Regions from separate parts of the Bradyrhizobium sp. F1.13.3 genome, predicted to be linked through region 1. Evidence: riboswitches for the same ligand, from Rfam matches in the RefSeq annotation. Region 1 holds a riboswitch; each other region holds the start of a gene.
What was found. Region 1 has a riboswitch for cobalamin ahead of ABIB66_RS28150 (TonB-dependent receptor). Riboswitches for the same ligand answer to the same signal wherever they lie in the genome.

Region 2: it holds a riboswitch for cobalamin, as region 1 does, so the genes downstream of both, ABIB66_RS03360 (TonB-dependent receptor) here and ABIB66_RS28150 (TonB-dependent receptor) in region 1, are expected to answer to the same signal.
Region 3: it holds a riboswitch for cobalamin, as region 1 does, so the genes downstream of both, ABIB66_RS03340 (energy-coupling factor ABC transporter permease) here and ABIB66_RS28150 (TonB-dependent receptor) in region 1, are expected to answer to the same signal.

The regions. Positions count from the first base shown of each region.
Region 1 is NZ_JBEPRI010000012.1:844-4,568, forward strand. It holds gene ABIB66_RS28150 (TonB-dependent receptor) at 1-1,613, opposite strand, end outside; cobalamin riboswitch at 1,881-2,087, opposite strand; gene ABIB66_RS28155 (DUF4198 domain-containing protein) at 2,232-3,023, opposite strand; gene ABIB66_RS28160 (TonB-dependent receptor) at 3,020-3,725, opposite strand, start outside.
Region 2 is NZ_JBEPRI010000001.1:742,101-745,825, reverse strand. It holds gene ABIB66_RS03360 (TonB-dependent receptor) at 1-1,961, opposite strand, end outside; cobalamin riboswitch at 2,078-2,278, opposite strand; gene ABIB66_RS03355 (histidine phosphatase family protein) at 2,351-2,923, shown strand; gene cobT (nicotinate-nucleotide--dimethylbenzimidazole phosphoribosyltransferase) at 2,924-3,725, opposite strand, start outside.
Region 3 is NZ_JBEPRI010000001.1:738,267-741,991, reverse strand. It holds gene cobT (nicotinate-nucleotide--dimethylbenzimidazole phosphoribosyltransferase) at 1-142, opposite strand, end outside; gene cobF (precorrin-6A synthase (deacetylating)) at 158-907, opposite strand; gene ABIB66_RS03340 (energy-coupling factor ABC transporter permease) at 953-1,630, opposite strand; cobalamin riboswitch at 1,668-1,887, opposite strand; gene cobA (uroporphyrinogen-III C-methyltransferase) at 1,933-2,664, opposite strand; gene ABIB66_RS03330 (cobyrinic acid a,c-diamide synthase CobB) at 2,661-3,725, opposite strand, start outside.

The DNA.
Region 1 (3,725 bases):
GCGACGTCCCAGGTGTAGCCGATGCGGCCGGTTACGGGATTGAACGTCGTCGAGAAGGGATAGCCCTTAGCGGATTCAAGCACTCCACCGGGATCAAACCGCGCGCGGTCCAGCTTGATGTCCTCGAACCGGATGCCGCCGATCAGGGCGAAGGTCGAGGTCAGTTTGAGCCGGTCCTCAAACGACAGGGAGGTCGTGTCGAGGTGCGTGTAGATCTTCTCGTCGCTGCGCGGGCCATAGAGGCCGCGATCCGGATTGAGGAGATCGACGTAGTCCGATGAGAACAGCGTGTCCTGCGAGACGTTGAATTGCGAGCTGCTCGCAGCCACGGTGGCGACGAAACGGTTATCCATGCCGGCCAGATTGGAATTGACGGTAAGGTCTGTGATGTTGCCGTAGAGCCGTTGCGCGTGATCGAGCGCCAGGCGCTCGCGATAGATGCTCTGCGCGCCCGCGAAATTGCCTACGGTCTGATCAAATGAGGTGATCTCGTTATTGAACCAGTGCCGGTGGGCGTCATAGCCGTAGACCTGGCTCTTGAGGGAGATGTTGTTGGTGATGTCCCATTGAAAGCCGCTTCGCAGCCACAGCTCGTTCGCCCCGCTGCGATTGTCGAGCACGTTATAGTTCGTCGTCAGCGTGCGCGCATCGACCGTCACCGGGACCGGCGTGCCGCCGCTGAGGTAGTAGTTGCTCCACTGGCCCGAGACGACGCCTGATGTCGGCACAATGCCCGGCGCATTGGCCGGCACCAGAGGCGTGCCCCAATAGAAGCGGTCCTTGTCCTGCCTGTACTCGGCCGCGCCCCAGACCTTCAGGCTGTCGTTGACGCGATAGTTCAGCTGGCCCGAGACATTGCTGAGCTTCGAATAAGTGTCGTCGATAAATCCCTTGTTGTTGAAATGACTGATGTCGAAGCGGTAGTCGAGCCCGTCGATCAGTGTGCTGCCGCCAGAGCCATAGCCAGCGCGATAACCGTTGAAGGAATCGTAGGAGGTGAAGGTGTCATTGATAACAGGCCCGGTGTGCGGCGCCTTGGTGACGTAATTGATCGCGCCGCCGGTCGCCCCTAAGCCGGCTACGAGTGAATCCGGCCCCTTGATGATCTCCACCTGCTGCAATCCGGCGACATCCATGGGGCGGCCGGTCATGGTCGATGGGCCGATTGGGATGCCGTTGTACAGAGTGCTGATCTGGTCGCCGGAAAACCCCCGCATTGAGAAGATGGCGGGTGCACCCGGAGCGTCGCCGCCGGTCACGCCGGCCGCCGCTTTGGCGACGTCGGTGGTCGTCCGGATGCCAAGTTCCTGCATAACGCGCTGGTCGATGACCTCGACGGTCGCGGGCATTTGCCGCGCCGTGATTCCGAGCCGGGAGCCGACGTCGGTGACGGCGGCCGTGTTCAGCGGCGTCTGAATCGGGCCGCTCAATGGCTGGGTTGCTGGGACGGCGACGACCGGACCGGACAGATTGCGCCCCGGGGCGCGGCGGGCCGTCCGCGGCTTTTGAGCGCCCGCGCTGACGCCGGGAGCCCGCCGCGCAGCAGGTGGTGAGACGATCACGGGCTCCACCTCTCGGGAGGTATCCCGGGCGGCGGTCTGCGCTCTTGCCATGGGGCACAGCGACGTAGAGAGCAGCAAGACCAGCCAGGCAGACCTCGTCCGCTGGATGCTGCGTGTGAGGCCCTGAGAGATGCCCCTATCGTCAAGCGAAAATGCCGGCGCAATGCCGCTGCCGAAATGAAGATGTTGCACAAGAACGCTCTGCGGCGACGCAAACAAACCGTCACCGCGGTTGCCTTAGTCACCTGCCTTCGCCCCAAGCGGCAGATGCACCGGCTAGTTGTCCGACATCGAGGCACCCCGCCCAATGCGTTCGCGCGTGACTTATGGCTGGCAGCAGGTTTCCTGGCTCGCGGGTCATCGCCTTCGACCGCCTTCCCAGAGCCCGAGCAGGGCTCCAGTGGTTCGTTTGGTCGTCGGCTATCCGCTTACAGTTGCGGGGGCAGCCGCGGAATTGCCCGCCGAGACGGACGCACCGCATTCCCTTGAAGAGTCCTTGCAGACACTACCGGTCACGAAGGTGGCATCTGCGCGATGGGCCGTCAATATTCGTGTGGCCCTTCACGCATGCCGTCGTTCAAATCGTACCAGTGTGTTGCTGGTTTGCCCGACCGGCGGCTCGGGCCGGTGAACAGGATAGCCTTTTCCAGAAGCTGTGAGGCCGACGAGCTACCGCCCCCTCTCGCTGGCGATCACACCAAACCAGAGCGTTGCATTGTAAAGGTCGGCGGTCGCTTGATCCGGTGTAACCGATGGGGCGGCACGATGATCTATCACCAGCAGATGGGGGCCGGGCTTGGCGATGGGAATTGTCACTATGCCATCGGCGTCGGTCTTGAATGTAGGTATGTCTTTCTCCGCGACGGGGGTTTTGCCGTCGCTGCGTTCGACCTCCGCATCTGACAGCGGCTTGCCGCGAAACAGTACCTTAATCTTGAGTGCCTCCCCCGGCTGGACTTTGGCCGGGTCCGATAGCGGCACAAGCTCCAGGTCATGTCCAAGCAGCTCGGGCCACGGCGCATCGGCTCCCGTGATGGCCTTTGCGAACTTAGCGGACCAGACGCTTTCAACTGCGTCTGGCACCAAGCGCCGCGTGGCATTCCGGAAGACGCCGCCCGTCGTCTTGATCCAGAAGCCATTGTCGTAGCGGGCTGCAAGCAGCGTATGGCCGTCATCGAGGAACGGCTTTGTTCTTGCGATCTGGAAGCCGTTTTCCGACGCGGCCGCAAGACCGTCCAGAAGCGAGCTGCGCCCGCTCTGCGTGATCGCAAAGATGTCCACGACCTTGTCTGCGAACGCGGGAGGACGGTCGTCGGGATGACCGTAGTTGACGACGACACGGCGAGCGCTCGCCGGTCCCGACAGAGTGAGCCAGACATCGTGGGCGAGTGACGGAGCGAGCGAGCCGAGCAGCAGGGCGATCGCGAGCGGCAGGCATTTAACGAGACGGGAATCGATCATTTAGTTACCAGCTTTGGGGCGGCCGCCGCCATGGCGGTCGGGAAGCGATAGGTCACACCCGCCAGCACGGCGAGTGTCGGCTGCGCGCTCACGAAGATGTCGGAAGTTTTTGCCCCCACCGGATCGCCGAAATTGATTGCGATCTCGCTCACACGATCGCCGGGATACCAGGTAGCCTGCGTGAACGCTGTCCAACCCTCGGGCCATGAATAAGCAAGCTTCCCGGTCACGCGCGAGTACGGCGAGGTCGTGATGAGCCCATCCTGCGTCAGGTTCTTCTTGCCCACGAAGGTGACGTAGGCGGAGCCGGACACCGTTTGCGCATTGCCCGTCGCGAGCTTGAAGTCGACGCCGATATTGGCAACGTAGTCCGGCACGTTCGGGACGAAGTACGAAGGAGCTGCATCGATGAGGCGCGCCGATATCCCGACAAAATTGGCGAACAGGGACACCTCGTTGACCGGGTCTCTGAGTACGAACCAGCGGGCGTCGACGTCATATCCGCTGCGCTGGGCCTTGCCCAGAAAGGTAACGGGCAAGCCGGGAGCTGACTGAAATGCCTCGTTGGCCGAATCCGTCGTCCAGTAGCTGGCGAATAGCTTGAAGCGGTCGATGATGAACTGAATGCCGCCTTCACGGCTGAGGACCTTGAAAGGTTGAATGCCGGGGTTGCCGATCAGCTCGGCTGGCACGTCGATGCTG
Region 2 (3,725 bases), on a different contig from region 1:
TAGGCGATGTTGCCCCAGAGGCGCAGAGGCTCGATCGGACGCACGGACGCGGCAAGCTCGACGCCCTTCGACTCCTGCCGTCCGGCAAGGTTGAGCTGCATGCCGCCGGCCGCGGCATAGACGTTCTTGCGCAGGATGTCATAGGCCGAGAACGACCACTCCGCCCGGTTGTCCCAGAACAGGTGCTTGACGCCGGTTTCGTAGGTGCGCGCGGTGGTCAGGTTGAGCGGATCGGTCGGATTGAGCAGGAAGATGTTGTTGGCTGCGATGTCGGCGCCGGTCGCATATTGGCTGAAGAAGGTCAGGCCCGGAACGGCTTCCCATGTGTAACCGATGCGCCCCGTTGTCGGGACCCAGGATTGCGAGAACGGGAAGTTCGCCTTCTCCAGACCGAACTTGTCGGTCGAATTGCGGTCGAGCCCGATATGCTCGACGCGCAGGCCGCCAACCAGCGCGAAGCTGCGCGTGAGCTTCAGCCGGTCCTCGAATGACAGCGCCTCGTTGTCGATCCGCGCGGTCTGCTGCTGAATGGTGAGCAGGCCGCAATAGCCGCGAGGCGGATCGACCAGCGGAACGGAATCGCCGGGAAAATTTGCGGCGCCCGGCCTCACGAAATCAAGGTAGCTCGAGGACAACGTCGTGACCAAGCGGTTGTCAAAGCCGGCGATATTCGTATCCCAGATCAGGTCGGTGATGTTGCCGACCAGGCGTTGGCCGTGCGCAACATAGAAGCGCTCACGGTCAACCATGTTGGTACCGGAATTGAACGCCTCGACCTCATTATTGAACCACGTGCGCTCTGCGCCATAACCATAGGCCTGGCTCTTCAGCGTCAGGTCGGGCGCGAGCTTCAGCTCGAAGCCGCCGCGCAGCCAGACCTCCTGTGCGACGTTGCGATTGTCGAGGACGTTGTAGTTGGTGTTGAAGGTGCGATCATCGATCGTGACCGGGCCGAGATTGGTTTTATTGTAGTTCGAGACGTAATTGCCGGACACGATCCCCATCGTCGCATGCGAGCCGCTGAACGCGATCGGCACCAGCGGCGCACCCCAATAGGCTTTCGAGCGATCTTCCCGATACTCGATCGCACCCCAGACCTTGAGGCTGTCGGAGAAGCGGTAGTTGAGCTGGCCCGACACGTCGAGCGTCTTGGTGTTGGTGTCGTCGGCAAAGCCGTTGAGCGAGGAACGGCTGACGTCGAAGCGGTAGTCCAGCCCCTGCACATTGGTGCTGCCGCCCGAGCCGTAATGCGCCCGGAACGAGTTCAGCGAATCCCAGGAGAAATCCGCCTCGTTCCGGATCGGACCGGTGTGCGGCTGCTTGGTGACGAAGTTGATCGCACCGCCGGCGGCGCCCTCGCCCGAGATCAGCGACGCCGGGCCTTTCAGGAATTCGACGGCCTCCAGATTGGCCGTGTCGGTGATCCGCGAGGTCATGTTCTGCGGACCGATCTTGATGCCGTTGTAGAGCGTGTTGATCTGGCTGTTGGTGAAGCCGCGCATGGAGAACGCCGAGGGCTCGGCCGGATTGTCGCCGGATGTGACGCCCACCGCTCCCTGCGCGACGTCGGACACGGTGCGATAGCCCTGCTCACGCATGGTTGCGGCCGAGATCACCTCCACGGTCGCGGGCGTTTCGCGCACGGTCAGGCCGAGGCGCGAGGCGCTTTCGGCGACTACGTTGGTGTTGAGCGGCGTTTGCGCCGCTGCGATCGGCACGACAGGCTTGGGCACTGCGGATGCAGTCACCGGCCGGCGCGCTGCTGCGCGACGTGGGCCCTGCGCCTCCCGCGCGGCGGGCTTGGCCTGCTTGCGGGATTGGGCGGGCGTTACCTCGACCGGCGGCAGAGGTTCCGGGGCCTGCTGGGCCAGTGCGGCGGGAGCATCAAGGATGACAAAGGATGTGAGCGCCGCGGATGCGAGCAGGAATGCACGCGGTCGTACAATGCGAACAGGAGACACCGTCTTGGACCTCGGAGTGACGTCAGTGGCACGTCACAGCGAACCAAGGTCCCATCTTCCGGCTTCCAGCCTTCCGATGAAGCCGAATGTCTGTACTCCCCGACCGACATCTTCGCGTGTGACCACGGCTGACGGCAGGTCTCCTGGCTCGCGGGTCAGTACCTTGCATCGCCTTCCCGGGACCGAGATACCCAGTGGCACGTGACGCAAGATTCGCCGCTACAGTTGCGGGGGCAGCCACGGCATTGGGGACAACGTCCCCGCACCGCATTCCCTTTTCATCCCCTCTCGGGGAAACCGTCGCGAGCATCTAGGATTACGATCCAGACAGAGTCAATGTGCCAGTTGCGGCGTTATTGCCACAACGACCAGTTTCCTTGGAGATAAGCATGGAAGGCGAGACCTTCCTCTGGCTGATACGGCACGCGCCCGTCGATGGCGTCCCAGGGACGATCCACGCAGCCGACGCGCCGGCCGATCTCGGCGCTCGAGCGCAGCTCGAGGCTCTGCGACACCGCCTGCCGCGGGACGCCACGAGCTATGCGAGCCCGTCGCGGCGCACGGTTGAAACGGCCCGCGCGCTGGGGCTCGAGCCGCTGCAGCTGGACGGATTCCGCGAGCAAGATTTTGGTGACTGGACCGGCCGTCGGCATGACGAACTCGCCGCGACCGGTGGCGAGGCCTATGCACGGTTCTGGAGCGATGCGGCGCGCGGACGGCCGCCGGGCGGCGAAAGCTTCGAGGAACAGGTCGCGCGCGTCCGGTTAGGTCTGTCAAAGATCGGCGCCGGCGCCGCAACGCTCGTCGTGCATTCCGGCACGATCCGCGCGGCGCTTTGCATCGCGCTGGATCTGACGCCACAAGCGGCGCTCCGCTTTGTGATCGATCCGCTGTCGCTGACCCGGATCGACCGGCTCGCGACCGGCTGGCGCGTCGTCTCGGTCAATCAGCCGATGATTTAATCAGGCCGGACGATCCGGCACATTGGCCTGCGCAAAGGTCGCCATGCCGTTGTGGAGCGCGCAAGCCGACCGCACCAGCGGCAGCGCGATGGCCGCGCCCGATCCTTCGCCGAGCCTGAGATCGAGGCTGATCAGCGGTTGCACATTCAGCGCGCGCAGCACCAGCCGATGTCCCTGCTCGGCGGATTGATGCGAGGCCAGCAAGAAAGGCTGGCACGAGGGGTTGAGCCGCGCCGCCGCCAACGCCGCGACCGACACGATAAAGCCGTCGATCAACACGGGGATGCGGCGCTGTGCAGCGGCGATAAGGGCACCGCAGATGGCCGCGATCTCGAGACCGCCGACGGCGCACAGGATCTTTTCGGGCGAAGCGCCCGCAACGCCACGGCGTGCGATCGCAGTGTCGATCACCCGCGCCTTATGCGTACGGCCGGCCGCGTCGATCCCGGTGCCGCTGCCCGCGATCTCCCCGGCGCTCACGCCCAGCAAGCCGGCCGCGATCGCCGCCGATGTCGTGGTGTTGCCGATGCCCATCTCGCCGAAGATCAGAAGATCGGGCTGTCCGGCCTGCGCGCGCGCCACCGCACGTCGGCCGGCTTCGAGCGCAAATGCCAGCTCTGTGGAGGTGAGCGCAGCTTCGACGCTGAAATCGCGCGTGCCGCTGCGCGGCTTGTCGGTCACGATTCCGGCCATCTCCTGCTGCGCCAGCGTGCCGGCGTCGACAACCTCCAGGTTGGACCCCAGCTCACGCGCGAGCACCGAGATCGCGGCTCCGCCGGAGGCGAAGTTCGCCAGCATCGCG
Region 3 (3,725 bases), on a different contig from region 1:
GGCCCGCAAGCTCGATCGCGAGCTGCTCAAGCCGGCCGAGCGCGCCGGTCGGTTTCGTCAGTTGCGCCTGCCGCGCCACCGCCGCCTCGCGGTGGACTGCGGAGATATCCGGGCATTGTTGGGTGACCCATTCGGGGAGCATGCTGCCTCGCTTGCCTCACGGCCTGCGCTTGAGGATGTAATTGTCCATGATCCAGCCGTGCCGTTCGCGCGCCTCTTGCCGCACCGCGACGATACGCGGGCCGATCTCGGCCAGCGCGCCGGACATGATAATCTGATCGGCCATGCCGAGATAGGCGCCCCACCAGATGTGCAGGCCCGCCGGATCGAGCGACTGGAATGCCGTGCCGCCGTCGAGCATCACCACCACGGTATCGACACCTGCCGGCCAGCCGCCATCGCGCAAGCGGCGTCCGGTTGTAACCAGAAACGGCTCGCCGATGTCGTTGAGCGGAATCGCATGCGCCGCGCACAGCGCCTGGATCGAGGTGATGCCGGGAACAACCTCGATTTTCGGCGAGGGATTGAGCCGCCGCGCGATGCGCAGCGAGGAATCATAAAGCGAGGGATCGCCCCAGATCAGCAGCGCGACCTTGCCCTCGCCTTTGAGATGATCTGCGATCGTCTGCGACCAAGCCGCAGCCACGGCATCGTGCCAATCGTCCACGCCCTTGCGGTAGTCCGCTTCAGCGGCGTCGCGCACGGGCAGATCGAACTCGGCAACGCGCGTCTTATCGTTGGTGAGCACATCCGCGCAGATCGTCCGCCTGAGATCGGCGAGGTCGGACTTGGCCGTCCCCTTGCGCGGGATCAGGACGAGATCGGCCGCGTTGATGGCAGTGATCGCGGCGCGCGTGAGCCGCTCGGGATCGCCGCAACCGATGCCTATCAGGGAGAGCGTGAGCATCGTGCCCGCGAAGGGCGGCCATGACGGCCGCCCTTTCGCTTGTCTCTAGGCCGCGTTGTGCAAACGCGGTGTGACGAGGCCGGACGCGGTGACGCCGCGCAACGACTTCGCCAGCGCCAGCACGCCGAGATCGGCGAGCGGCTCGATCACGATGACCAGCGCATAGGACGCCGCGAAGGTCGCGATGTTGGCGAGGTTGGTCGCGCCGAAGCCCGATCCATAAATCGCCCAGAACGCCACCCAGGCGATGACACCCGCCTGATAGGTCGTCGAAAGCGCCAGCGCCTGGCGGTACTTCAGATCGACATAGGCCGTGTTGCGCGAAATGATCCGCGTGGCGATCGCCTGGATCCCGAACAGCGGCACCAGCAGCGTGGTGACGTTCATGCCATATTGCGGCAGGTCGGGCGGCTCGAAGAAGATGCCCTGGAACAGCAGGCCGAACGCGAGGCCGAACGCCGCGGGCGCCGCTCCAAACAGCAGGAACAAGGTCGAGCCGAGGATGAAGTGCACTTCGGACACGCCGACCGGGAAGTGCGGCAGGATCTCGAAGAAGACAAATACAAGTCCCGTAGTGGCGAGCGTGCGCGCCGCGAACGACGTGATACCCTGCTCGCGCACGGTCTCGACCGCGAGCTTCAAGGCAACGCCGCCGACGGCGATGCCGGTTGCGTAACTCAGCACGAGCTTGGCGTCCGAGACTAGTCCGGGTTCGATATGCATGGCTCAGATCCTTCTTGCCGTCACACCCGACGGCCTTGGCCTCAAAACGTGCACGGCCGGTCTCCTGGCTCGCGGTTCACTGGGAGTCTCCGGCCTTCCCGAACCTTGCGGCCCAGTGGCTGATCGAAGTCCCTCACCGCTTACAGTCGCGGGGGCGGCTGGGGTTTTGGGCGCCGCAACTGGGTCCGCCCATCCCCATTCCCGATTATGCTCCGGCGCTTTGCGCCGCGTCGAGCACCATGCCTCTCCTGTGTGCCCCTTTCGCCAGCCGGGCGTCAAGGGGTGAAGGGCGGCCGAGAGCGTCATGACGGATAATCCCCCGCCAGCGCGCCGAACAGGATGACGGCCGCCGTGGAGGCCGCTCCGCCCCGCGCAAGCTGCTCGGCAAGTTCCGAAATGGTGGTGCGAACCAACCGCTCGTCGGGACGGCCGAGCGATTCGGCAAACAGCGCCGGCGTGGTTGGGGCGAGGCCGTGCTCGATCAATTTGGCGACCAACGCCGGAAACGTCCGCCGGCCCATATAGACCACGGTCGTCGCCTCGGGATCGGCCAGCGCTGCCCAATTGAGGTCTGGCGGCAGCTCGCCGGTGACGTCCGCGCCCGTGATGAACTGCACCCGCCGCGAGGTATGGCGCCGGGTCAGGGGAATGCCGGCCTGGGCCGCAGCGACACAGGCCGTGGTGACGCCCGGAATGATCTCGTAGCCGATGCCCGCTTCACGCAGCGTCTCGAGCTCCTCCTCGAGCCGGCCAAAGATGCCGGCATCGCCCGACTTCAATCGCACCACGCGCGCGCCTGTTACGGCATAGTCGACCAGCAGGCGGTTGACATGGTGCTGCTTGGTCGAGGCCCGTCCCGCCCGCTTTCCCACTGCAACAAGATTGGCGCCCGGCCGGGCCAGATCGAGGATCGCGCCCGAAGCAAGATCGTCATAGAGCACGACGTCGGCCTCGCGCAGCCGCGCGGCACCCTTGAGCGTGAGGAGCTCGGGATCGCCGGGGCCGGCGGAGACGAAGGACACAAAACCGCTCACCGGTCCTCCGCGATCAGATGGAAGAACGTGCCAGTGGCTTGTCCCCGCCGCGAGCCGGTCTCGGCGATGACCGCGCCTGTCGCGTCGTGCACGACCGCCAGCGGCGTGTCGGGCTGCGCGAGGATCGTCGAATAGTGGAATTCGTGGCCACGCAGGCGTGCACCGGCCTGATGACCCGGCATCGGCGTGGCGAGTTCGGCTAGACGATAGCCCAGATGCATGCGGCGCTTGGCAAAGCTCGTCTCCAGGCCGAGCAGACCCGTCATCTCGTGGCGGATGCCGTCGGCGTCGGTCAAAGCGGTGCCCAGCACCATATAGCCTCCGCATTCGCCGTGCACCGGGCGCGTTTCGGCGAAGCCGCGCAATCCGGTGTGGAAGCGCGCATTGGCCGCGATCTTGCCGGCCTGCAGCTCGGGATAGCCGCCGGGCAGCCAGCACACATCGGCACTCGGATCAGGGCCTTCATCGGCAAGCGGCGAGAATGTCGATATCTCCGCACCCGCCGCGCGCCACGCTTCCAGCATATGCGGATAGACGAAGGAGAACGCGGCGTCACGGGCCAACGCAATGCGCTGGCCGGGCGGCGTCACGTTGATGCCGCTCGCGACGGGTTGTGGCAACCAGGTGGCAGCCGAACGCAGCACTGCGTCGAGATCGACGTGCTCGGCGACGAAGCGCGCGGCCTCGTCGATCAGCTTGCCGATCTCCGCCTGCTCCTCGGCCTGCACCAGCCCGAGATGCCGTTTCGGCAGGCTGATCTCGGCATGGCGCGGCAGCGCGCCGAACACGGCGATGCCGGCATCCAGCAGCGCATGCCGCACGAGAGCTTCGTGGCGGGGGCTCGCAACGCGATTGAGCACGACGCCTGCGAGCCGCACGCCGGGACGATAGTCGCGAAGGCCCGCGGCGATCGCCGCCGCCGTTTGCGCCTGTCCCGAGGGATCGATCACCAGCAGCACCGGCCAGTCCAGCATCTCTGCAATGTCGGCGGTCGCCCCGGTGCCGCAGACGCCTCGCGCGGCCACGCCGTCGAACAAGCCCATCGAGCCTTCGGCCAGCAC